Regions from separate parts of the Virgibacillus ainsalahensis genome, predicted to be linked through region 2. Evidence: riboswitches for the same ligand, from Rfam matches in the RefSeq annotation. Region 2 holds a riboswitch; each other region holds the start of a gene.
The links. A riboswitch is a leader RNA that binds a small molecule or an ion and turns the genes downstream of it on or off. The one in region 2 is predicted to bind S-adenosylmethionine.

Region 1 (8,214 bases), 110 kb from region 2:
AACAGTTCACTGAAGCAAACACATTTTTGTTTTCGGTGAATGGGTGCTTCGTCGTACTCCCATAGTAAATCAAAGAAGTTGATTATCTACATATTGTAGGTAACCAACTTCTTGTTTCTTTAAATGGTCTTTTCAGTACCCTCGGGTAGTGAAGGTGGAGATATAGATAATTTTTACGAAGTGTATAAACATTTCGCATCACTGATATTGATCTGGTTATCATACAATTTTCCTCTGATGAAATTGAGGAAAGGCTAGCCCTGCCAATCTATCATGTTACTAAATTTATCTACTAAAATTCATATACTGCTTCTTTTTCCTCCCGTATTTTCCAATATGTTTCAGTTAAAACTACCGTATCTTCAACCAAACGATTGATCCGAAATAGTACATCATCATTTGTTATTTCCTTCCGATAGAAATCCTTCTCTTCCATAAATACATATGTCTGTACCACTTGTGCTTTCATATAACCGAGGATTGGTTTTAATTGCTGTTCCGCAATTAAATAATGCTTTGATGACCCGGCTGTCACAAGCATACTGACTACTTTATCTTGAAATGCGTTTGCAGGGATTAAATCGAATATATTCTTCAATGTTGCTGGTATGGACGCCTGAAAAATAGGTGTACCAATAATAATAGCGTCGGCCTCCATAATTATTTGCGTTACATATTTTGTATCGCCTTCATATTTACTGTAGTGGCGCCCATCACTAAATTGGATATCATATTCGGCTAAATCGATTAATGTCGTTTGTGCATCCGGGTATTTTTCAGCCACCGCTTTAACGGTGTAATCCATGGCCGTTCTTGTTTTTGAACCGACCCTTGAACCGGATATTCCAATAATATTCACGCTCGCTCCCCTCCAATCTCCAATCATTTGCTGTATTACTTATAATTTAAAATCCTCGCCAATCAAGTCTAAATCCTTCATTAAATGACCAAATGGCATACCACACTGGGCTTTTCCCTGCAGACATAATTAAACCCATCGAGTGGTGATTACTTTTTTACGTGTATAAAAATTTAGACCGTCTTTTCCATTAGCATGTAAATCGCCATAGAAGGAATCTTTCCATCCGGAAAACGGGAAGAAAGCCATAGGGGCTGGTACACCAATATTCACACCCAGCATTCCGGCATCAATGGTTTCACGGAATTGCCGGACCTTGCCTCCATCATTGGTAAAAATACATGCGCCATTTGCAAAAGGAGATTTATTTGTTAATGTAATTGCTCCATCCAGATCTTTCACCCTGACAATTGATAAGATAGGGGCAAAAATCTCATCCTGCCAGATTTTCATTTTACTATTCACTTGATCAAAAATCGTCGGTCCGACAAAATAGCCTTCCCTTTTGGCGTTCTCATCTTTCCTACCATCGCGCACCAACTTAGCTCCCTCTTTTTCTCCAGTTTCAATGTAATTAAGGGTTCGTTCTTTATGACTCTCACGAATTACGGGACCGAGAAATACTCCTTCATCCAATCCGTTGCCGATTTTGATTTCATCGGCTTTTTGATGTAACAAAGATATGAATTCATCTGCGACCGTATCCTCGACAGCAACAACTGACGCAGCCATGCAACGTTCACCCGCCGAGCCAAATGCTGCATTTAGAATTTGTGTGGTTGCATTTTCCATATTAGCGTCTTTTAACACAATCGAGTGATTTTTTGCTCCGGCAAGTGCCTGCACACGCTTCAAGTTGGCAGTCCCTCGTTTATAAACATATTCGGCAACCGGCTGGGAACCAACAAAGGAGATTGCCGATATACCTTGATGATCCAATAAACCATTAACTACATCATGTGCCCCATGCACAATATTGAATACCCCTTTTGGCAATCCTGCTTCCTCCAACAACTCAGCCAATCGATTTGCCAATAAAGGTGTGCGCTCCGATGGTTTCAATATAAATGTATTACCAGTGACAATGGCCATGGGAAACATCCATGCCGGGACCATCATTGGAAAATTAAACGGCGTAATTCCACCAATGACGCCGATTGGGTAGCGATACACGCCAGATTCCAATCCCTCTGCAATTGAAGGAAGCTGTTCGCCCATCATTAGGGAAGGTGCGCCTGCAGCAAATTCCACATTTTCAATTCCACGCTGCACCTCCCCCTTTGCTTCATTAAAACTTTTTCCATTTTCAATTGTTACAATTTCCGCCAGTTCATCCCAGTGGTCCACAAGCAATTGTTGATACTTAAATAAAATACGCGCCCGTTTCGGTACTGGAACTTCCTTCCATTCATGAAAAGCTGTAGCAGCTTTCTCCACGGCTTGATCCACATCTCCCTGGGAGGAAATAGGTACATATGCAATCAATTCTCCAGTCGCCGGGTTAAAGACTTCCTCTGTCCTGTCCGATTCTGCTTCAATCCACTCTCCAGCTATGTAATTCTTCAATGTTTCGATTTTCGTTTTCGTCATCGTATAACCTCCAACTTTCTACATTTCTCCATCATTATACGCCAAATTAATAGATTAGTTATCAAAGTAACCTACCTATTCCTAAAATTCCAACCTTTAATGAAAAACCCTTATGGTGTTAAATCTAACTTGACTCCTTTTGCATTGCTTTCTCCTTCTACTTGCCGAAATACCATTTCCAAAGTGAGAAACCGATAATAATAAGACTAGTGATAAATCCATACAACCATACGGAAAGCATTGGATTAACAAACATCACAACTCACCCTTTCCCTAATTTGCCTGCGTTTGATTTTTTTCTATTTTTTCCCCTTCAGTAACTTGAGGGTTCTTCAGTATTCGTGCCAAAATCACAATCGTTGCAATACCAATAAAAGTAGCCAGTGCTCCTGCCGACATCGTACTTGGGACGATACCAGTAAAGTAGATAATCAGATAGGAAAGCAAACCGATAGTCATCGACAGTTCTGCAGCTCTTGCAGGAGCTTTCTTCTTGCTATAAATAGCATATAAAATAGGGCCCATCGTTCCCGCAGCTACGCCTGAAATCCCTATCCACATGACATCTCCCATATAAGCAGGCGGGTGCAGCACAATTAAAAATGCAGCTAAACCTACCAGTGGAACTGCCAAACGACTGATTTGCAGGGACATTTTCTGTGCTTTTTCATCACTTATATTGATAATTCCTCTTTTAACAAGGTATTTCAGAAAAATATCATTGGCAAATACGGTCGAAATGGACACGAATATTCCATCTGTTGTTGACATGGCCGCCGCAAGAATCACCACACCAAAGATTGCTACTATAATCGCAGGAAAAGCCCAAACTGCATATTCCATTAATGCCAGGTCAGCTTCCACCACATTATCACCAAGTGCCATTCTGCTATATAGCCCCCCAAATAGCACAAGTAGACAGAAAGCAGCAGTGATAACATAGGTCACAATCATTTTTCCTAAATCCTTTTCATTTTTCAGACCAAGCACTTTATTAAACAAATGCGGCGCGGAGGCAAAGGCCCATTGAATAATAATGGCACCGGAGATTGCACCAATGGAATAAAAATGAGCTGACTCAGGATTAAATACCTCCACTAAATTTCCATTTTGGGCGCTGAGGTCATCCACAATGCCGGTAAATGTCGCAGTTATACCTCCCTCCCAAAAAATGACAATCCCAGAAATAAATATAGCAAGACCAGCAATCGCCATCATGACCGCCTGGATGGCATCCGTATAGATATCAGCAAATGCTCCACCTGCAAACACATAAAGAACAACAATTGCTGTAATGAATATTAATCCGTTTGTATATGACATTCCTAGAAGATACTCAAAAATTCGTGCGCCCGCCACAAACTGGGCAGCTATATAAAAAATATTGAAAAGCAGAATCAGTCCTGTCCCCACTCTTAAAATATCACTATTATAAAAATCACCGAGCCAGTCCGGTAGGGAAAGTGATTTTTGTTCCGTATTCAGCTTTCTTACCTTTTTGGCTACCATCAACACCCCTATCGGTCCGCCCCCAATCATAGCCAAAAACAGCCAAAGATTGGATAACCCCCAGTCATGGGTCCAGCCCGGATAGCCGAGAAAAGTTGCGGCACTTAAATAGGTTGCAGCAAAGGATAGACCGAGCACATATGGCCCCAAGTTTCCCCCACCAGTAGCAAAGTCGCTGACACTCTTCGTTTTTCTGGCACTTACGAAACCAAGAACAAGCATAACAATAAGAAATATTGCAAAACCAATCCATGTATACAGCGTAATTGTACTCATTTCTGACCTCCTTTACGTATACTTTTTCGTTCATTCGTACAGGGGGGCAACTCGCCCCCCTTATTTCGACTGAATGGCAGCAAACTTTCTCGCTGGGTGATTATCAGACAAATGGGCACGCCCTTTCCCAAACATATTTTCCCTTAGCGTCTTTCCTTCATATTCCGTCCGGTAAATGCCACGTCTCTGCAGCTCAGGTACAACTAAATCCACAAACTCTCGAAATGTATCCGGTGAGTAGGTCTGTGCGATATTAAACCCATCAACATCACCTTCCACAGCCCATTCCTCGATTCGATCCGCAATTTGTTCGGGTGTACCGATAAACTTCACGGTGCCATTACCAAGCCCGTGATTTTTGACGGCCTCCCGCAGTGTCCATTTTTTATTAGGATCTTTCGTATACATATCCAGATTTCCCTGAACCGCTTCTGTTTCTATATCTTCAATATACTGATCTGGATCGTATTTGGAAAAATCAATTCCCGTGTGACCGGAAAGAAGAGAAGCTGTTCCTTCATAGCTGACATGGTTGGTCAAATCTCTATATTTCGCATACGCTTCTTCTTCCGTTGCCCCGATGATTGGCAGGATCATTGGAAAAATGAGTACATCCTCCGAGTTTCTGCCCTGTTCCTGTGTTCGCTTCCGGATGTCTGCAACATAGGCTTTTAATGCGTCCAGCGAATGATTTTTGGTAAAGACAGCCTCGGCATGTTTAGCCGCAAAGTCGCGTCCTTTTGGTGAAGCTCCTGCCTGAAATAAAACCGGAGTACGTTGGGGCGAAGGTTCGGCCAAATGCGGACCCGGTACATTAAAGAATTCGCCTTCATGATTAATCAATCGAACCTTATCAGGATGTGCAAATGTATCATTTTCTCGATCATGAACAACCGCATCATCATCCCAGCTGTGTTCCCAGAGTTTATAGACGACCTCGAGGAACTCATCGGCACGGTCATAACGGAGTTCCTTTGGAAGACGACCGGAAAGCCCGAGATTAACTGCTTCGCTTTCGAGATAAGATGTCACCACATTCCATGCAACCCTTCCCTCCGTTAAATGATCAAGTGTTGATAATTGTCTCGCAAGTGCGTATGGTTGCGCATATGTAGCGGAAATCGTTGGCGCAAAGCCAAGATTTTCAGTTACCGCGGCCATTGCGGAAATTGGGATCAGCGGATCATGGGCTGGAAGTTGGACAGCATGTTGAGCAGCTGCTTCATGACTATTCCCATATACACTGTACGTCCCTAGAACATCGGCGATAAACATTGCATCAAATTTCCCGCGTTCTAAAACTTTTGCTGTTTCCGTCCAATAAGACAGTCGGTTATGATTTGTCCCCTGATCTTTTTCATGTTTCCACAATCCCGTGGAGTGTGGGGAAGGTGAATTTTGAATAAATCCATTTAAGTGAATTTGTTTTGTCATTGTTAGAACTCCTTTTCCCTTGTTTTTAAGTGGTCTTTGCTTACGACTTAAGCCTCGTCGTAAGCATTTAATGCATTCACACTATGTGCAATTGCTGATCCTGCTTTTAAAGCTACCGCTACAAAAATAGCTTCAGAAATTTCCTCTAGAGTTGCTCCTGTTTTCTTAGCATTTTTCGTATGCAAGTCAATACAATAAGCGCACCCTGTTGTATGTGCTGACGCCACTGCAATTAACTCTTTTTCCTTTTCTGTCAGTTTACCTGCCTTGATGGCCTTTTGATCAAATCCCGCAAATGCCTTGAATGTATCACCATTGAGTTCACCAAATTCCTTAAGTCTGTTGAAATAGGATGCTTTATAAAGCTCATCATCACCTTGCCCGTCAAATGCATTCAGGGCGTTCACACAGTGTGCGGCTGCCGATCCTGCCTTTAATGCTATTGCCACAAAAATAGCTTCCGCCACTTCCTCTTTATCAGCATCATTTTTCTTTGCATTACCCACATGTAAATCAATACAGTACGGGCAGCCAGTTATGTGTGCCACCGCCACGGCAATTAATTCCTTCGATTTTACGGACAAATTCCCTTTTGCCAATGCCTTGTCATTAAATGCAAAAAAGGATTGAAATACTTCTGGAGCATATTCCTTTAATTCAGTAATCCGGTTAAAATACGATTTTTTGTACAAGCTATCAGTCTTTGTCAATGTAATCTCTCCTCATAAATTTTTAATTTTGGTTTGTAATGTGTAATGTGTGATAAATTAATAGACAGGTCATGAAGGTAATTTATTGCTTTTTTAACCACCTCCCTAAAATTAATTAAACTTACCTTATGAAATTACTTGGTTTTCAAACAATATTATACCCAGTAATTGATTCCTATCTATTCCAATTAGAATGAAAAAAACCTCTCCCGATGAGGAAGAGGTTAAATTTCTTTACACACTTACTCATCTTTCAAGCGGATGCTTGCTGGAATTAGCACCGTTTTACTGTATTTCAAGTAACGGTTGCTGCGGGATCACAGGACCAGTTCCTCCCCCGACTCTTGATAAGGAATTGCTTTATTTAATTTTTAAATTTTTAAGATTTCTTCACATCTTATCGGATACTAGTAAAACTGTCAAGTGAAGTTTTTGTTTTTTCAGCAGTTAAACCAAGAGTTTCTCTAAGAAAACAGTGAAATATATTAGAAGTATAGCGAAAACCCTGACTTTACACTAATTTATCTAACAAAAATGATATAACCACAATATAGTGTTGGCACTACAATCAGTATAACAGTGCGTTATATTTCCCATTCTACTCCGATGTATCATTGTCCTCCGGCGCTTGTTGAATTAAAGCTTCCGGAATCATTTCAAAGCCTTCAATCACCGTGTTTTCTTCCACTTCCATCATCAAGAAACGTTTTCCATTGAAATGAACTTGACGGACATGGCTTAAGTCTTGTGGACTTATGGAGATATTCGCTATTTTCGTCTCTATTTTGATAGATTTTGAAGTATATTTCGGTACAATGTTGTTTGCTTTAAACTCATAACGTTCATCATCAATCACCGTTTTAAAAGCGGACTCAACCTTTTCGGTGTTAACATCTTCTATTCCACTGCTTGTTAAAACCTGTTCCACATCTTTATAGTCTAATTTCGGTATATCTTCCTCTTCATGTTCTTCTGTGACCCGATGAATCTCTTCGTATACATTCGAAAGTGTGGATGTATTGATTTTTTGATCACCAGCTACGTTTTTCACAATTTCCTCAAAAACTAATTTATCCTGTGCAGCAGTCATAATTTCTTCCGCATTTAAAACTTCTTCTATAAAATGATAATTCAGTTCATTCTTCTTCCCTGACGAATAAAGAACATGGTTGACATCCGCAGCATTATCCGTGATAGAAGGAAATAGAAATCCTGATATGGGAGCTTTTAAATTGATAATTGGATCTACAACAATATTATATTTAAATTCCTTTTCGACATAATCAAAAAGTAATTCTTTTTTCGGATCCTGCGTTTTGTTCATACTGCATAAAATAAAGGGATGGGAATAAACCCTGTCCCGTTCACTTTCTTCCGCCTCGTCACTCATGTTCTTCATCGGTTTCATATATTCTCCCCGAATAAAGGTTACAACAATATCCATTTCGTATTGTTTATCCTTCAGCATTTTTTCTACGAGCTGAAGCATATGCCCCTTCCATTCTTCTGTATCATTACTTAAAAGACCTTGATGGAGAATGAGCTGACTGTTGTTTTCCACATCACGCTGAAACTTTAATTCAAATAACTTTTCATCCAATTGACCGGATAATACTTTTTTAAAATTGTCCATAAACAACTCTTTCTGATCAATCTCCAGCATTTCAAATGGCGAACTCTGGTGATGGTAAATATCACTGGATTCTTTCATGATGTACACATTAAAAATTTCATCTATTTTCAATAAATCATTATCCACTTTAAATTGTTTACGGATATTTGCTATATCTTTTTTGTCCAAAGTTGTTCCACTCCTAAATTGGTAATCAGTGCGTT
Region 2 (8,214 bases):
TACAGCACATGCGACAGACGAAGATGCAGCAGCAGAAACGGATCGAATGCTTGGTGTCTATGCAGATCTTGTGGAAAACTATTTAGCAATCCCTGTGTTAAAAGGACGCAAAACGGATAAAGAAAAATTCGCAGGTGCGAACTATACATTGACGATTGAGAGTTTAATGCATGATGGAAGAGCACTGCAATCCGGTACGTCCCATCATTTCGGAACAGGATTTGCAGAAGCCTTTGATATCACTTATTTGGATGAAAATGGAGAGAGCCAGTTTGTCCATCAAACATCGTGGGGACTTTCAACACGTATAATGGGCGGCCTAATCATGGTACATGGAGATAATCGGGGATTAGTTGTTCCTCCACGAGTTGCACCGACGCAGGCAATGATTGTTCCAATTGCCCAGCATAAAGAAGGCGTGCTGGATAAGGCATATGATTTACGTGATCAATTAAAAAACTTAATTCGTGTGGATATAGATGGTAGTGACAAAATGCCCGGATGGAAGTTTAATGAATATGAAATGAAAGGCATTCCTGTCCGTATAGAAATGGGACCGAAAGATATTGACAAAGAGCAGGTCGTACTTGTTCGCCGTGATACAGGTGAGAAGGAATTTGTAGCACAAAGCGAGGTTGAGGAACGGGTCCCTGCACTGTTGGAAGAAATTCAACAAAATCTATTTGATCGAGCATTGGCTCATCGTGAAGAGAAAACAACTGTTGCTAAGGACATGGAAGAGTTTAAACAAAACCTCAATCAAAATCAGGGATATATTAAGGCCATGTGGTGTGGGGATACAGGCTGTGAAGAAAAAATCAAGGAAGAAACGTCAGCAACATCACGCTGCATCCCATTTGAACAGGAAAGTGTTGCAGATACATGCGTATGCTGTGGCAAAGAAGCAAAAGAACTGGTTTATTGGGCAAAAGCATATTAATCATAGCTGAAAACGAGCGCGAGAATTGCGCTCGTTTTTTAGCATAAGGATTAGGTAAATGTTGAGGACTGTGGATCCTTAAAGTAGACCAAAGCTTTCAAACTGGAGTGTTTCAAGATTCAATCACTTTTTTTACATCTTTTTCGATACTTCCCGGTTTGGTCTGTGGTGCGTAGCGGTCGATGACTTCTCCTTGTTTGTTGATGAGAAACTTTGTAAAATTCCATTTTATTTGTTTGGAAAGTATCCCTTTCTGTTCATCAGTAAGGTATTTAAAAAGAGGGTGGGCATTATCGCCCTTTACATCAATTTTACTAAACATTGGAAAGGTGACACCGTAATTTTTTTGACAGAAATTCGATATTTCCCCGTCTGTTCCTGGATCTTGTTCATTGAATTGATTGCATGGAAATCCGAGAATTTCAAATCCTTGATCATTGTATTGTTCGTATAGTTTCTGCAAGCCTTCAAATTGTGGTGTAAATCCGCACTCGCTTGCTGTATTAACAATAAGAAGAACGTTTCCTTTGTAATCTTCCAAAGACTTTTCTTCTCCCTGCATGGTTTTAGCAGAAAAATTATAAATACCCATATGAAATGAGCCTCCTTTAATGAAAGGATAGCAAGGCCTCCTATTAATGTCAAAATATTTGGGCGATATTTCCGGCATTACCTTTATCTTTGTAAATCTCACTTTCTAATGTTGCTTCATCGCCCGAAAGTACACAAACATCGCCTCCAGCCTTCGCGTCATCGCCCGAATCAGCACAAACATCACCTGCAGCAATCGTGTCATCAGCCGAATGTGCATGAACATCGCCTCCAGCCTTCGCGTCATCGCCCGAATCAGCACAAACATCACCAGCAGCAATCGCGTCATCGCCCGAATGTGCATGAACATCACCAGCAGCAATCGTGTCATCAGCCGAATGTGCATGAACATCGCCAGCAGCAATCGCGTCATCACCCGAATGTGCATGAACATCGCCTCCAGCCTTCGCGTCATCACCCGAATCAGCACAAACATCGCCAGCAGCAATCGCGTCATCAGCCGAATGTGCGCAAACATCGCCAGCAGCAAACGCGTCATCGCCCGAATGTGCGCAATCATCGCCTCCAGCAATCGTGTCATCACCCTAATCAGCATGAACATCACCTCAGGCATCACGTCGCCTGAATCAGCACAAACATCGCCCTCAGCCTTCGTATCATCACCCGAATCAGCATAAACATCGCCATCAATCCCCCTTAATGAAAATAAAAAGACGACCCGCCAAGGTCGTCTTTTTATTATGCTTCCTGTTTCAATGTTTCTCCAAGATTTTCGAGTCTGCGCTCTACTTCTTCCTGTGATAATCCATGTTCTTTTACATACATGTTTCGTGGACTGACACGGCATTCATGTGTACAACCGCGCATATATTTATGCTCATTTTCTTCTGAGCTGATAATCTGTTTATTACAATCAGGGTTGGCACAATTTACATAGCGTTCACAAAGTTCACCATCAAAATAGTCTACGCCGACTACAACGTGGTCTTTTTGATTGATTGGTACAGAGATACGCTCGTCAAATACATAGCATCTGCCATCCCATAATTCCCCTTGAACTTCAGGATCTTTACCATATGTTACGATTCCCCCATGTAGCTGGGCGACATCTTCAAAGCCTTCTTTAACTAACCAGCCAGAGAATTTTTCACAACGGATACCACCTGTACAGTAGGTTAGAATCTTCTTGCCTTCAATCAGATGTTTGTTTTCCTGCACCCATTGCGGTAACTCGCGGAATGTCTCAATATCCGGACGTATTGCACCACGGAAATGTCCCAGATCGTATTCATAATCATTGCGGGCATCAAGGACAATTGTATCCTCATCCTGCATTGCCTCGAAGAATTCCTTTGGCTCCAGATACTGTCCTGTAGTTTTGTGTGGATTAATATCATCTTCCAGGCGAAGTGTTACTAATTCATTTCTTGGACGTACATGCATTTTCTTGAAAGCATGGCCATCGTGTGCGTCAATTTTAAATGTCATATCAGCAAAGCGTGGATCCTGATGCATTGCTTCCATGTATTTTTCAGTTTGCTCAACGGTCCCGGAAACTGTGCCATTGATACCTTCCTGAGCTACTAAAATTCGACCCTTCAATTCTAAGTCCTTGCAAAATTGAAGATGTTCAGCTGCATAGCTTTCGGGATCTTCAATTTGTACATAGTTGTAGTACAATAAAACCTGATAATTATCTTCCATTTTCTTTACCACCTATTCATTCATATATTTGCAAGATATAGAACGTATGGTAGTCGTATTCAATTTTATAATCTTGCAAGAAGATATTTTATCACGTTTTTGTCTTTTTTTCCAACCTCTCTTTTAACGTGTAATATTCCCCTGGTGTATCTCAATGAAGTTACTATTAATAAATGAAATTAAGCTTTCGATCGATATTGTAAATTATGCTTCTTCAGCGTTTCGTCTTTTCCAAACAAGAAATGTTTCTCCATATCCGGGGAGTATTTCGAATTTGGCGTTTCAACCCCTGCAGCTTCTGCTACTGCACGCAGCATTGCCGGGGAAGCACCACAGCATAACCCGATATAATTAACCCCGATGTTCTTAGCTTCCTTTGCCCATTCAGCCAATTCATATCGATTGTGATAAAGCGGGTCTAAAGCGGTGGGAAAAGTTGTCTCCAAAGGTAAATGACAGCTGCATCCTCCATCAGGCAAATTAAAAAATGTCGGATTTTCTTCAGTTGTGCGATACGGAATCGGCAGTGCACCGACATAGCCATCTACGTGATTTCGTATATCAGCTATGTAGGGCTGCATCGTCCGAGGGCCACGAAAACAATTCATTCCAACAACCAGTGCACCTTTTTCAGAAAGTATTTTACAGGATTCTTCGACCGTATATCCATCTCTTAGAACGTTTTCTCCCATTAAGCCTAATGTGATTACAGCAGGCAAATCCTGCTTTAAAATTTCTTCTAAGGCGATTTCAGCTTCTTCATGGTAATAAAAGGTTTCTCCATTAATGAAATCGACTTCTTCCTCCTTACACCATTTCACCATTTCAGCAAACATATTTCGTACTTTCTTTTTTGATTCATTGTCATTTGAATCAAATATATTAGTGTTTGATATATTCCCGGCAACCAGTGCTTCTTCCACTTTGTTTTCTTTTGCTACTTCTTTCGCTAAACGGATGGCTTCTCTGTTCAACGGTTCTAATAACTCTTCCTTACCGATGATACGCATTTTTTCTCTATGTGCGTTATACGTAAAAGCTAATACAACATCAGATCCGGCATTCATATAATCCCTATACGTTTGCTTAAGTGCTTCAGGGTTATCTAATGCTACTTCAGGCACGAATGATCCTGCCTGTAAATATCCCCTGCGTTCCAATTCAAATAAATAACCTTCTCCCACAATTACAGTTCCGTCTTTTAAACGATCTTCCAGCGTACGTTTCATTCTTTTTCCTCCTCCTAATTTTTTCTGAAGTGGCAAGCATGCAGATTTGGTCTTTCGCTGCATTTATCCAACAGGAAAGTTTTATACTTTCCTAAAACACAAAAAAACCTCTTCTTGAAAATAAGAAGAGGTTTGCCTGTGACTGTTCCCATCTTATCTTCAAGCATTACGCTTCTGGAATTGGCACAGTGCTCAAGACGAGTCTGTTGCCGAGGTATCTAAGGGCCAGTCCCTCCACCTCTCTGGATAAGAAAATTTCTTTAATATTTTATTAAGCTAAAATATACATGCAATTATACCAATTGTCAACGGGAAAATTGAATATTTTAAAAGTTTTTTGATTTTAATGAAGAACCTATGTATATATTGGAATTATGCAATTGATGAGGGATGTATTTTAATTTGAAAATAATTTGCTAAACGCTTGCATTTTATTTTAGAAAGAGGTAAAGTTAAAAGTAGCAAAAGGAAATTGAAGTTTGAATAATACTTTACGATCTCTTTAACAAGTGGTGTAAAAGTATTTATGATTCAATTATACTTTGCACGATATTTGTATAGGGAGGTCATTTAGATGACTGGTAAAGTAAAATGGTTTAATGCAGAAAAAGGTTTTGGCTTCATCGAGCGTGAAGATGGAGACGATGTATTCGTACACTTCTCAGCTATTCAGGCTGAAGGTTTCAAAACACTTGAAGAAGGTCAAGACGTAGAATTTGAAATCGTTGAAGGTAACCGCGGACCACAAGCAGCTAATGTAGTTCGTCTATAATAGAGTATTTTAGGAGGCTTATCTCATTTTTTGAGATAGGCCTTTTTTGCATATATGAACGTACATAATTTTGGCAGCGTATCAATTAGCTGACATGACATATATGTATATAAAGGAATTCCGCCTGCTATATCGAATATAATTACTAAAGTATTGTAAAGGGGTGCGCGCATGGTTTTATTTAACTGGAAAAAGGAAGCTGAAGAACAATGGGATAATCGGGCTGTTTCTTGGAATGAACGAAGCAGGAATATGTGGGATAATGGAAGCAGAAAAGATATTATTCCTTTTGTCCAAAAGCATATGAAAACGGGATGTGAAGTCCTTGATATTGGCTGTGGGGATGGCTATGGTACCTATAAATTGCATGAAGCAGGATACCATGCATCCGGGATGGATCTATCCAGTGAGATGATTGCACTGGCGAATGAACGGACAGTGAAAGAACCGATTCAGTTTACGCAGGGGGATGTGAGTGACCTGCCTTATGAAGACAATAGCTTCGATGGTATAATGGCAATCAATGTATTGGAATGGACGGCTTCTCCTGCTGAAGCTTTAAAAGAACTGAAACGTGTGGTCAATGATAATGGGTTCATTTGTGTTGGAATATTAGGACCGACAGCTGGTCCAAGGGTAAACAGCTACCCACGACTTCATGGCGAAAAGGCAATTTGCAATACAATGATGCCATGGGAATTCCAAAAACTTGCGGCAGAGGAACATCTTAAGTATGTTGATGGGTTTGGGGTATATAAAGAAAATCTCAGTGAAAGTCAATATAGCAGTCTCTCCGAGCAATTAAGACAGGCTTTGACATTTATGTGGATTTTTATGTTGCGAAAAGGTTGTGAATAGAATGGATAAGAAAGGAATGGAAAAACAGGTCATCGAAAGTTATCAAAATGATGAAAGAATGATGATTTTGGTTTATGCACAGTGGTGTATTAATAATAATCTTGAACCAGTGGCATTGTACGAACAAACATATCCTGGTCAATCGAAGAACAATGCGTTGAGAGAAATGCTCGAGCTTACGGTTTCCAAAAAAGAATCCGATGAAATGCCAGATCAGACAGTGTTGAATGTCCTACAGCTTTTTGGGAATGATGATCTCGCATTTACGGTACAATATGAAATAGAGAAACGGGAAAAGAAGGAATGATTTTTCCCGTTTCCCTTTTTACTACTGCTCAAAAAGTTTAATCAATGCTTGTGTACCACTATCATTTTCACCTTTTTCAGCAAGTTCTTTGTAAAGATCTAATGAAAGTGAGAGGCCTGGCGTTGATAGACCCATCTCCTGTGCAGATTCAAGAGCTATCGTCATGTCCTTAATAAAATGCTTCACATAAAATCCGGGAGCATAATCGTCTTTTAGCATACGGGGGCCGAGTTTTGACAATGAAAAGCTCCCTGCAGCTCCTGTTGTAATACTTTCCAATACACGCTCTGGTTCTAATCCTGCTTTCCTGGAATAGGAAATTGCTTCACAAACACCGATCATGTTAGAGGCAATCGTAATCTGGTTTGCTAATTTTGTATGTTGTCCAGCGCCTGCTTCGCCTTGTAAAATTATATTCTCACCAATAATGTCGAATATGGGTTTGACTTTGTCATATACGTCCTGCTCTCCGCCTACCATAATCGCTAATGTGCCATTTTTAGCCCCGACGTCCCCACCGGAAACAGGTGCATCCAATACATGGATATTTTTTTGCTTTGCCTGATTATATATGTTGATTGCTAAGGCTGGCTTTGATGTAGTCATGTCAATTACATAGGTTTCTGCCTTCGCGTTTTCTAAAATTCCGTTCTTTCCAAAATAGATTTCCTCTACATCTGCTGGGTAGCCGACCATTGTAATAATTACGTCAGACGATTGCGTGAGTTCTGTAACCGTGCTTTTCCACACTGCGCCATTTGTTAAAAGCTCCTCGGCTTTTCCTTTTGTCCGGGTATAAACAGAGATTGAATAACCAGCATTCTGCAAATTTGCCGCCATGCTTTTTCCCATTACTCCGGTTCCGATAAATCCGATTGTTGTATTACCTGCCAGCATTATTAAATCCTCCTTTATCTTCTCTCACTACATTCTTCGACAAAGCATAAGCAAATTCCTTGTTTTGAGGTTCCTCTTAAAAATGAAAAAAGGATGACATTCCCCATATTGACATGATTTGGGAGCTTCATTAAAGAATCATTATACAGCTTTTACACATAGTATGATTAGTACATTTTAAAACTTTTGGAGGATGATCATAATGATCACAGCCGATCAAATAGCACAATGTAAAGCTGCATTAATGGAGAGACAAACAGAATTAATTGATCATGTGCAAGATCATTTTGGCACAACGCTTGAACTGGTAAAAGAATCAATGGGGGAACTGTCAAACTACGATAATCACCCGGGTGATCATGGTACAGAGCTGTATGAAAGAGAAAAGGATATTGCATTAAACGATCATGCCGAAAAGGAATTGGAAGAAATAAATGAAGCACTGCATGCAATCGCAGAAGGGACCTATGGAATCTGCTCTAAATGTGGGCAGGACATACCTTTCGATCGATTAGTTGCTGTCCCTACGACAGATCGATGTGTTGAACATGCGAGCAATAATATATTCGAGAGTAGCCGTACAGTTGAAGAAGAAGTATTCAGCCCCAACATTAATCCGGATGAAGTTACCGATGAAAATCAGGTGGGGTATGATGCGGAAGATACCTGGCAGGAAGTAAGCCGGTATGGGACATCCGAATCACCATCTGACTTTTATGGGGATCGAGATAATTATGATGAGATGTATCCAAACAGTGATGAGAATGTCGGTGATGTTGAAGATGTGGAAGGCTTTTTGTCGTCAGATATTGATGGTAAATATAATGGTGTAACACCGAACCATAATAAGTATGAAGATGAATCTTTTGACTAGTTCACTCCGTATCACTTAATAAGGGAGTGATTGGATTGAATGAAAATAAAGGATGCTTAAAATGTGGAAGCACTAATGCAG
Region 3 (8,214 bases), 240 kb from region 2:
TTAACATGAGAATTTGAGTAGTTGGCCACTGTTCTTTTATTCGCTTTGTACTTTCAATCCCATCCATTACCGGCATTTGAATATCCATTAAAATAACATCCGGATGATTGTGGCAAAAATCGATTGCTTCCTGACCATTGCCCGCTACACCGATTACATCGAAATCCTTTTCTTTGCCAAGCAATAGCTCCAAGCTCCGGCAAACCAGTGGATCATCATCCACGATTAGTAGTTTCATCTGTTACCTCCTTATCTAAAGGAATTACGCAAACAAGGAAAAAACCATTTTTCCTGCCGGTGGATAAGCTTCCACCTAAAGACCTGGCCCGTATTTGCAAGCTTCTTAAACCGCCACCTGCCTGATGACTCTTTACCGTTGTCCCATTATCCTGAATGAACAGACGTACAATAGATTCTGTTACCTGCAGATCTACCCCAACTTTTGTAGCATTGCTGTGTCTGGCAACATTGGTTAAACCCTCTTTTAAACAGGACTCTAACAGTCCCCATATATGAGCCGGTACCAGTAACATATTACCTGATTTTTGAAACTGGATCTCCATCAGTTGAAAATTTTGCACAATGTATTCCAGGCTTTCAACACCAATCAATGTAGTTGGAGTCATATTATGAACGGTCTCTCTTAAATCTTTCGTACTGCGCTCCAATCGCTGTTTGACTTCCTCGAGAAGTTTCTCCGCTTCTTTTGTATCCTGGACATACGCATGGGCTTGTAGTGCTAGCACTGCACCAGTCAAATCATGCCCTAAATGATCGTGAAGCTCTCTGGATATCCGGTATCTTTCCATCAGTTCTGCATGATGTGATGCATTTTTATTAGCTTCCAATAAATCTGCTTTCATCTGCTCCAGCTCATACCTGGATTTTCGTTGTTCATCCGTTTCCAGCCTAAACTTCTGCTGATTCTTTAACATGAAGTACGAAAAGGCTCCAAAAAAGTAGGCCTGGAGAAAATACCAATAAATAAGGTTTGATGATGTGGATAAGAAAAACACACCCAGAAAAAGCAAAACAGATAGCAGCCATTTCCCTTTTAATACAAGCTCGAATAGCGGCAGCGCCAGTCCAAAGTAACTAATATCGGAATAAGGAAAATATAAAAAGCAAAAGAATAGATCAAACAAAACCGTCCAGACAGGCAAAGAAAAACGCCAGCGTAAACTCACCATCATTAACAGTAGAAGGATCAGGACGAATGTATGGATGGTGGAATCCGCAATTACCCATAAATGAATAAGCAAAACGATATTCAGAAAACGCCATACATTTATATATAACATCGGTTCTTTCATTACATTCACCCTAATCTATCTAGTAAACGCTAGTTAATTTTTCTTACACTGCCAATGATCATAAAAACGATTGTATATAGCCATAATACGCCATTAATTAGCAGAAATTCAGAAACACTTTCTCCAAAAACGATCCAATCAAGCCCTTCGACAAGCCAGTACGTAGGAAATATAACAGCAATCCGCTTTAACAGATCAGGAAACATTTCCAATGGAACAATGATGCCGCTCACTAAAACAACCAAGATGATAAGTGACATATAAATTAGAAATGATGTATCCTTATTACGATAAATGGAAATCCATGCTAACGCAATAGCTAATGAAGTAAAGCTGAAAGAAACATATAAAAGTAATAGCCAGCCTGGTTGATAAAGTTCATGCCCAAAAAGCACGCCACCATAAACAACAATAATACATTGAAGTATTAAAATGAAAACATAAGCTAAAAGGTTTTGACTTAAATATTGAAAATGGGTAACCGGTGCTACCGCCAACCGTTTAACTACTCCTTTTGAACGATCCTCAAGCATAATGGTTGCTAAACGGATACCGACAAATAAAAGCAATATTCCAAAATACTGGTAACCATAAGGAAGAAATGGCCAATATTCTCCTTCAGGGAAAAAAATACACGCGACGGGAAAAAGCATGAGGAAAGCAATATTTGTTTTGTTACTGAAGCTTCTTTTTAAAGCAAAATGAAAAATTGTCATATTATTTTCCTCCTTCCCATAACAAGCATTAGAATAAAGAGAATGACCGTCGCAATCAGGAGAATATTAGCTGGAAACCACGCTTCTGCCACGTTAGCGTTCTTCATCTCATAAATCGCTTCTATCGATAAAGTTAGTGGATTTACATAAGTATTGACAAAGTCAAAAACTGCGGTTTCCGGCATCGGGAAAAATAACCCCGCCAAAACAACAAAACCAACCCCATACACTTCACTTAACCGTTCTGCAACCTTAAAGTTTTTCACGGAGAATGTGAAGATCAAGCAAACAACACTGGATAAAATCGCCATTAGGGAAATGATATAAATCGCCCATAGCCAGTTTCCCCAGGTGACCCCCAAAACAAATTGCGAAAAGGCCATGAGAATAATACCCAGTAAAATGGAAAATATGATCCCACACATCATAATGGAAAAAGCATACATGGTTTGATTAAAGGGCAAAGAATAAATTCTTTTTTTGTTTTCCGTAAAGAAATCAATATAAATATAATTCATTACAACCGAACCACCAAATAACTGAAAGACAAGCACCATCGTAATTGCATTTTCATTTATATAAGGTTCTCCTGCGTCTGTTTCAGCACCTGAAAGAATGAAAGAAAAAACGGAAAGTAGAATAATGGGCACTACAAGCAGCAGGATTAAAACAATATAGTTTCTGAGCATTCTTAATGCCGTAAATTTGATCGTTGAAAGAACCCTCATTATTCTCCCCCCTGATCCCTAAGCTGCTTCCCAGTTAACGTCAGAAAAACATCCTCTAAATCTGGCTTATCTGATTGGATTCCAATTACTCCAGCGTGCTCCTTCACAAGTGAGATGATTCGATCTAGATTACCAGAATTAAAGGCAGAAATTACAGTTATCTGACTTCCTGATACCATAACCTTTTTCACTCCGGTGATTTTTTCCAGGCGGTTTACTGGAACGCTGTCAGAATTGGTCACATCGATTTTTACTTTTTCTTCGTGTTGAATCGTTTGAATCAATTCATCTACTGTGCCTTCTTTTATAATCTGCCCCTGATCCATAATCACCACTCTGGAAGCAATTGCTTGAACCTCCTCCATATAGTGGGTGGTATATAATATTGTCGTACCATTCTCCCTTAACTTTCTCACCGCTTCTAAAATATAATTTCTTGATTGTGGATCAATACCGACAGTTGGTTCATCCATAATTAAAAACGTTGGCCTGTGTGTCAATGCACACGCAATATTTAATCTTCGCTTCATACCACCGGAAAATTTGGCCGGTGTCTGTTTGGATTTATCTCCCAAACCGACAAATCGCAATGCTTCTTCCACTCGAATCTTCTTATCTTCTCCTTTTAGACCATAGACACCTGCAAAGAATTGTAAGTTTTCCTTTGCCGTCAACTCTTCAAATATTGTGATCTCTTGAGTAACAAGCCCTATTTTTCCTTTATTCTGATTGGAGAAGGGATTTTTGGATTGACCGAATATACTAACCTCTCCGCGCTCAAAAGGCGTCATTCCAATCAATGTCTGAATTAATGTCGTTTTGCCTGCCCCGTTTGGACCAAGCAAACCAATAATTTCCCCTTCTTGTATATTCAGGTCTATATAGTCCAGCACAACATTTGACCCGTATCGTTTTACAACATTTCGCATAGAAGCAATCGTCATATTTTACATCCTTTCTTTTATTATGTTTTAAGTATGATAATTTTCATGTCCTTTGAATAGTTACATTTGTCATTGAATATTAGAACGCTGCTATGCCATCCAATGAGAGTAGGTTTGTTAGCAAAGTCTGTATTCTTATCGTTTGTTGTTTTGTCATAAAAAATATAAACTGTCTATATAGTCTGAAATTCGCCCCGAATATGACCGAATAATGAGGTGTTAACGATGCAGGAACTCCAGTTTGAAGAAAAGTGGGAGCAGGCGCTTCCTGACAAGGATAGAGAAAAGATTATAAAAGTTTTTGAAGAAACAAAGAGACAGGTAACAGATGAAGTTACTTACATCCCTCTATGGAACGCGACCAATTATCTTGGGGATCTATTAATCAGTGTCCTTGTCCAAAATGGGACCGATGAAACGATTAAATTTGAAAATAAAACCCTGACCTTTAACCAGCATAACCAAACAATTGCCAGCAATGTATTTACAATTCCAAGATTAGAGATTCCCGCAAAAACAAGTGTCCCATGGGCGTTTATTTTTCCAAAAGATAAAATGGAAACAGCTGCAAATATGGACATCCCGGGTAAAATCGAAGCACCATTATAATGCAATTGCTTCTAAATCAACTAAGATTTTATTTAATTTTTTCAATTTTCGTATTGACATACTGTTTAAATATCTGTATCTTTAACATTAATAATTAAATAAGTAACACATTCTTATCCAGAGAGGTGGAGGGACTGGCCCTTTGAAGCCTCGGCAGCGGACTAATTATAAGTACTGTGCCAATTCCAGCAGAATTTACTTGAAGATAAGAAGAGCGAACATTTCGTAACCACAAGCCTCTTCTTATAAAGAAGGGGATTTTTTAATTGCAGAAACGCTTTCGATTATCTTCACAAATATTTTTGGGAAAGAGGGAGATTAAATGACAAAGACAACAGTAAAAGCACCATTTCGAGCAGATCATGTAGGAAGTCTATTACGACCGGAACGCATCCACCAGGCACGTAAAGACAGAGAGACAGGAGTCATTTCAACAGAAGAACTGTACCAAATTGAAACAGAAGAAATTAAAAAAATTGTTGATAAGCAGATTGAAGTTGGTTTGAGTGCCGTGACAGACGGAGAATTCCGTCGCCGTTTCTGGCACACAGACTTCCTAGAGGAACTAAGTGGTGTGGAAGGATATGTACCGGAGCACGGATTTAATTTCGTTGGTGTGGAAACAGAAAAATATGATGTTCGTATTAGCGGAAAAGTATCCTTTAATGAGAACCATCCACATATTCAACAGTTCAAGGATTTTAAAGAAATCGTTGGTGATCGTGCCATTGCAAAACAAACCATTCCAAGTCCGAACCAGCTCTTTAATGCAGGTATTCCAAATTTTGAAATCTATCCCGACATTGAAGACTTTGCAGGAGACGTTGTCCAGGCGTATCGTGATGCTATCAAAGCTTTCTATGATGCAGGTTGCCGTTATCTTCAGCTTGATGATGTATATATTGCAGGTCTCTCTGCACCGGACATCCCTTTTGCAGACACCGAATTATCACGTGAGGAACGTATTGATTTAGCGATACGCGTGTTAAATGGAGTATTGGAAGGACAGCCGGAAGATTTAACGATTACAACACATCTATGCCGTGGAAACTATCAGTCTGCATGGGCGTTTGAGGGCAGCTACGCAAAAATCGCACCTACCTTCTTTGCCAAAGAAAAAGTGGACGGGTTCTTCCTGGAATACGATGATGATCGTTCTGGAAGCTTTGAACCGTTGAAACATATCCCAGACGGCGGACCACGTGTAGTTCTTGGTGTGTATACATCCAAGTCCGGTGAACTGGAGGATAAAGCAGTCATTCAGTCTCGTATTGAAGAAGCATCTAAATATGTGCCGCTTGAACAGCTATGCATCAGTCCACAATGTGGCTTTGCATCGACTCACCACGGGAATAAATTAACAGAAGATGAACAGTGGGCAAAATTAAAATATATTGTCGACACAGCAAAAGAAATATGGAAGTAATTTCCCTTTCCCCTTCTGTCTAAAGGACATGGGGGGCATCTTATGGATAAACTGGTTTTAGACTTCCTCATTTTTAGCCCAACCATCCGTAAAGTGATACAATGAGAATGTGGGAGTTTCTTCTGCCTTGTAGAAAAAAATCTGACGACTGAAAAGGAGTGGAGTAAATGCAGGAAAATCAATTAGAAAAAATCAAGAACGGAAAAGGATTTATCGCAGCACTGGACCAAAGTGGCGGTAGTACTCCAAAAGCATTAGCGAGTTACGGTGTTTCTGAAAATGATTATTCAAATGAAACGGAAATGTTCGATCTTGTACATGCAATGCGTACACGAATCATTACCTCACCTGCTTTTGATCCTGAGCATATTCTTGGAGCCATTTTATTTGAGCAAACAATGGATCGTGAAATCGAAGGCAAATACACTGGTGACTATCTGGCTGAAGAAAAAGGTGTTGTACCATTTTTAAAAGTCGACAAAGGATTGGCTGACATCTCCAACGGCGTACAGAAAATGAAACCAATTGATAACTTGAAGGAAACACTAAACCGCGCGAACGAACGCCATATTTTTGGTACAAAAATGCGCTCAGTCATTAAAGAAGCAAATACTGGGGGAATTAAAGAAGTCGTTGACCAGCAATTTGAGATAGGAAACCAAATTATTGAAGCCGGGCTTGTACCAATTATAGAGCCGGAAGTAGATATCCATAGTAAAGACAAAGAACAATCCGAAGAAATATTAAAAGATGAGATATTGAAGCATTTGAATAATTTAAATGCAGACCAGAATGTCATGCTGAAATTATCAATCCCAACAACTCCAAATGCGTATAAAGAATTAATCGATCATCCACGTGTTGTACGAGTTGTTGCACTTTCAGGCGGTTATTCCCTGGAAGAAGCAAATGAAAAATTAAAAGAAAATGATGGATTAATCGCCAGCTTCTCAAGAGCGTTAAGCGCAAACCTGAATGTCAATCAGTCTGATGAAGAATTCAATGCAACGTTAAAAGAAGCAGTTGAATCCATCTATGATGCATCTGTTAATAAAAATTAATCACATAGAAAGAGGGACTTGGCATTGAATTGAAAGGCCAAGTCCCTTTTTTTCTGCATCTCCCTAATCCATATTTCTTAATTCCTGTCTCTCATCCAGTCCTCGCTCCCGTACCTCCTGTCTGATATCCAGGCCTTTTTCGCGAGCTTCCTGGCGCATGTCGAGAAATTCACTCCGGATATGCTGACGCATGTTCAAAGCACGGTCGGAAAGGAGGCTTCGGATTTCTATCGCATCCACGTCTTCCATAATCTCTTCCATATACCGTGTCAGGTCCTTCTGCCTGCTTTCTTCCTCATTGTTCAAATCGACCGCCTCCGTGGAGTATTCATTGGAGAGGTCTACATATTCACTGACCTGTTCATAGTTGGTCGAAACATTTTCACTGACCCAGTCATACCATTCATCGATAAGAGCACTCCGTTCTTCCTCGAAGGTCCTGCTGCAGCGATTGCTTCCAGAGCCTCCCGTTCAGCTTCCTCAATGTCAAAACCAATGATATTGACAATGGCGCCAATATCAGAGGACTGCATCGCCTCTGCCTCGGCGACTGGATCACCTCCGCAGGTTTCCTTTCCGTCACTCACTACGTAAACGACATTCTGAACATCATCACCTTTAAGGTTTTCCAAGTCTGCCGCTGCTTCTTCCATAGCCAGCCCAAGCGGTGTATAGCCGGTCGGAGAAAACGCCTGCAATGCCTCGGTGAAATTTTCCTCTTTGTATTCCCCTAGAGAATACACTTCTTCAGTAGTAGAACAGGATTTTTCTTTCCCGTCCAGCTGGTTGGTTCCAGCATGACCGTATACACGCAGTGATACATTAGCATGTTCGGGGAGGTTTCCTGCAAAGTCGGCAATGGCGTCTTTGGCCAGATCCATTTTCACCCCGCCATCCACCTGTCCCGCCATACTTCCACTAGCGTCCAGAAGAATTTGTACATTCATATCCGGTATGTATGCTGCTTCTTCATCTCCTGGTTCCCCGTCAGGCGCAGCTGTGATTTTTTCAAATTCAACATCCACCGTGTCGAGGGTCCCCTGATATTCACGGTAGTCACCTGCAGTCAGTCCAACAATACCGTGGAAATATTCTTCCGGTTCCAGTCCCTCCGGCCACTGATCGATCTCAGCTTTTACTGCTTCTTCATTGAAATTCTCTCCACCATATTCACCTGGCCCTGCATTCATCCAGGCGATGGTATCGTCGGATTCAATTTCAAATTGGTCATATCCCAAAGAATCCACTGGTTCCGGTTCAATTTCCGATTCCTCTTCAGTATCTTGTTCAGTTACCTCTTCCCCGTCAGCGGAGCTTACTTCCGATTCCGATGAGGTTCCGTCACTTTCACTACATCCAGCCAATAAAATAAAACTAAATAATACGATGGCATATACGATTTTCTTCATTTCCTTGC

Region 1: linked by a shared signal. The riboswitch ahead of ACZ427_RS14255 (carboxymuconolactone decarboxylase family protein) and the one ahead of ACZ427_RS14910 (homocysteine S-methyltransferase family protein) in region 2 are both predicted to bind S-adenosylmethionine.
Region 3: linked by a shared signal. The riboswitch ahead of ACZ427_RS16070 (5-methyltetrahydropteroyltriglutamate--homocysteine S-methyltransferase) and the one ahead of ACZ427_RS14910 (homocysteine S-methyltransferase family protein) in region 2 are both predicted to bind S-adenosylmethionine.

Annotation. Positions count from the first base shown of each region.
Region 1 covers NZ_AP043943.1:2,910,623-2,918,836, forward strand. The annotation lists gene ACZ427_RS14235 (NADPH-dependent FMN reductase) at 293-859, opposite strand; gene ACZ427_RS14240 (CoA-acylating methylmalonate-semialdehyde dehydrogenase) at 989-2,449, opposite strand; gene ACZ427_RS14245 (sodium:solute symporter family protein) at 2,723-4,234, opposite strand; gene ACZ427_RS14250 (LLM class flavin-dependent oxidoreductase) at 4,295-5,668, opposite strand; gene ACZ427_RS14255 (carboxymuconolactone decarboxylase family protein) at 5,716-6,384, opposite strand; SAM riboswitch class I at 6,622-6,732, opposite strand; gene ACZ427_RS14260 (DUF4317 domain-containing protein) at 6,977-8,179, opposite strand.
Region 2 covers NZ_AP043943.1:3,021,242-3,029,455, reverse strand. The annotation lists gene proS (proline--tRNA ligase) at 1-940, shown strand, start outside; gene ACZ427_RS14925 (glutathione peroxidase) at 1,053-1,532, opposite strand; gene ACZ427_RS14920 (hypothetical protein) at 1,638-2,339, opposite strand; gene trhO (oxygen-dependent tRNA uridine(34) hydroxylase TrhO) at 2,231-3,196, opposite strand; gene ACZ427_RS14910 (homocysteine S-methyltransferase family protein) at 3,376-4,425, opposite strand; SAM riboswitch class I at 4,576-4,678, opposite strand; gene ACZ427_RS14905 (cold shock domain-containing protein) at 5,000-5,197, shown strand; gene ACZ427_RS14900 (class I SAM-dependent methyltransferase) at 5,369-6,055, shown strand; gene ACZ427_RS14895 (hypothetical protein) at 6,057-6,362, shown strand; gene ACZ427_RS14890 (NAD(P)-dependent oxidoreductase) at 6,384-7,259, opposite strand; gene ACZ427_RS14885 (TraR/DksA C4-type zinc finger protein) at 7,462-8,133, shown strand; gene ACZ427_RS14880 (zinc ribbon domain-containing protein) at 8,169-8,214, shown strand, end outside.
Region 3 covers NZ_AP043943.1:3,263,404-3,271,617, forward strand. The annotation lists gene ACZ427_RS16040 (response regulator) at 1-238, opposite strand, end outside; gene ACZ427_RS16045 (sensor histidine kinase) at 216-1,313, opposite strand; gene ACZ427_RS16050 (ABC transporter permease) at 1,343-2,029, opposite strand; gene ACZ427_RS16055 (ABC transporter permease) at 2,026-2,757, opposite strand; gene ACZ427_RS16060 (ABC transporter ATP-binding protein) at 2,757-3,701, opposite strand; gene ACZ427_RS16065 (SLAP domain-containing protein) at 3,927-4,310, shown strand; SAM riboswitch class I at 4,421-4,522, shown strand; gene ACZ427_RS16070 (5-methyltetrahydropteroyltriglutamate--homocysteine S-methyltransferase) at 4,633-5,736, shown strand; gene ACZ427_RS16075 (fructose bisphosphate aldolase) at 5,904-6,797, shown strand; gene ACZ427_RS16080 (hypothetical protein) at 6,861-7,103, opposite strand; gene ACZ427_RS16085 (VWA domain-containing protein) at 7,139-8,206, opposite strand.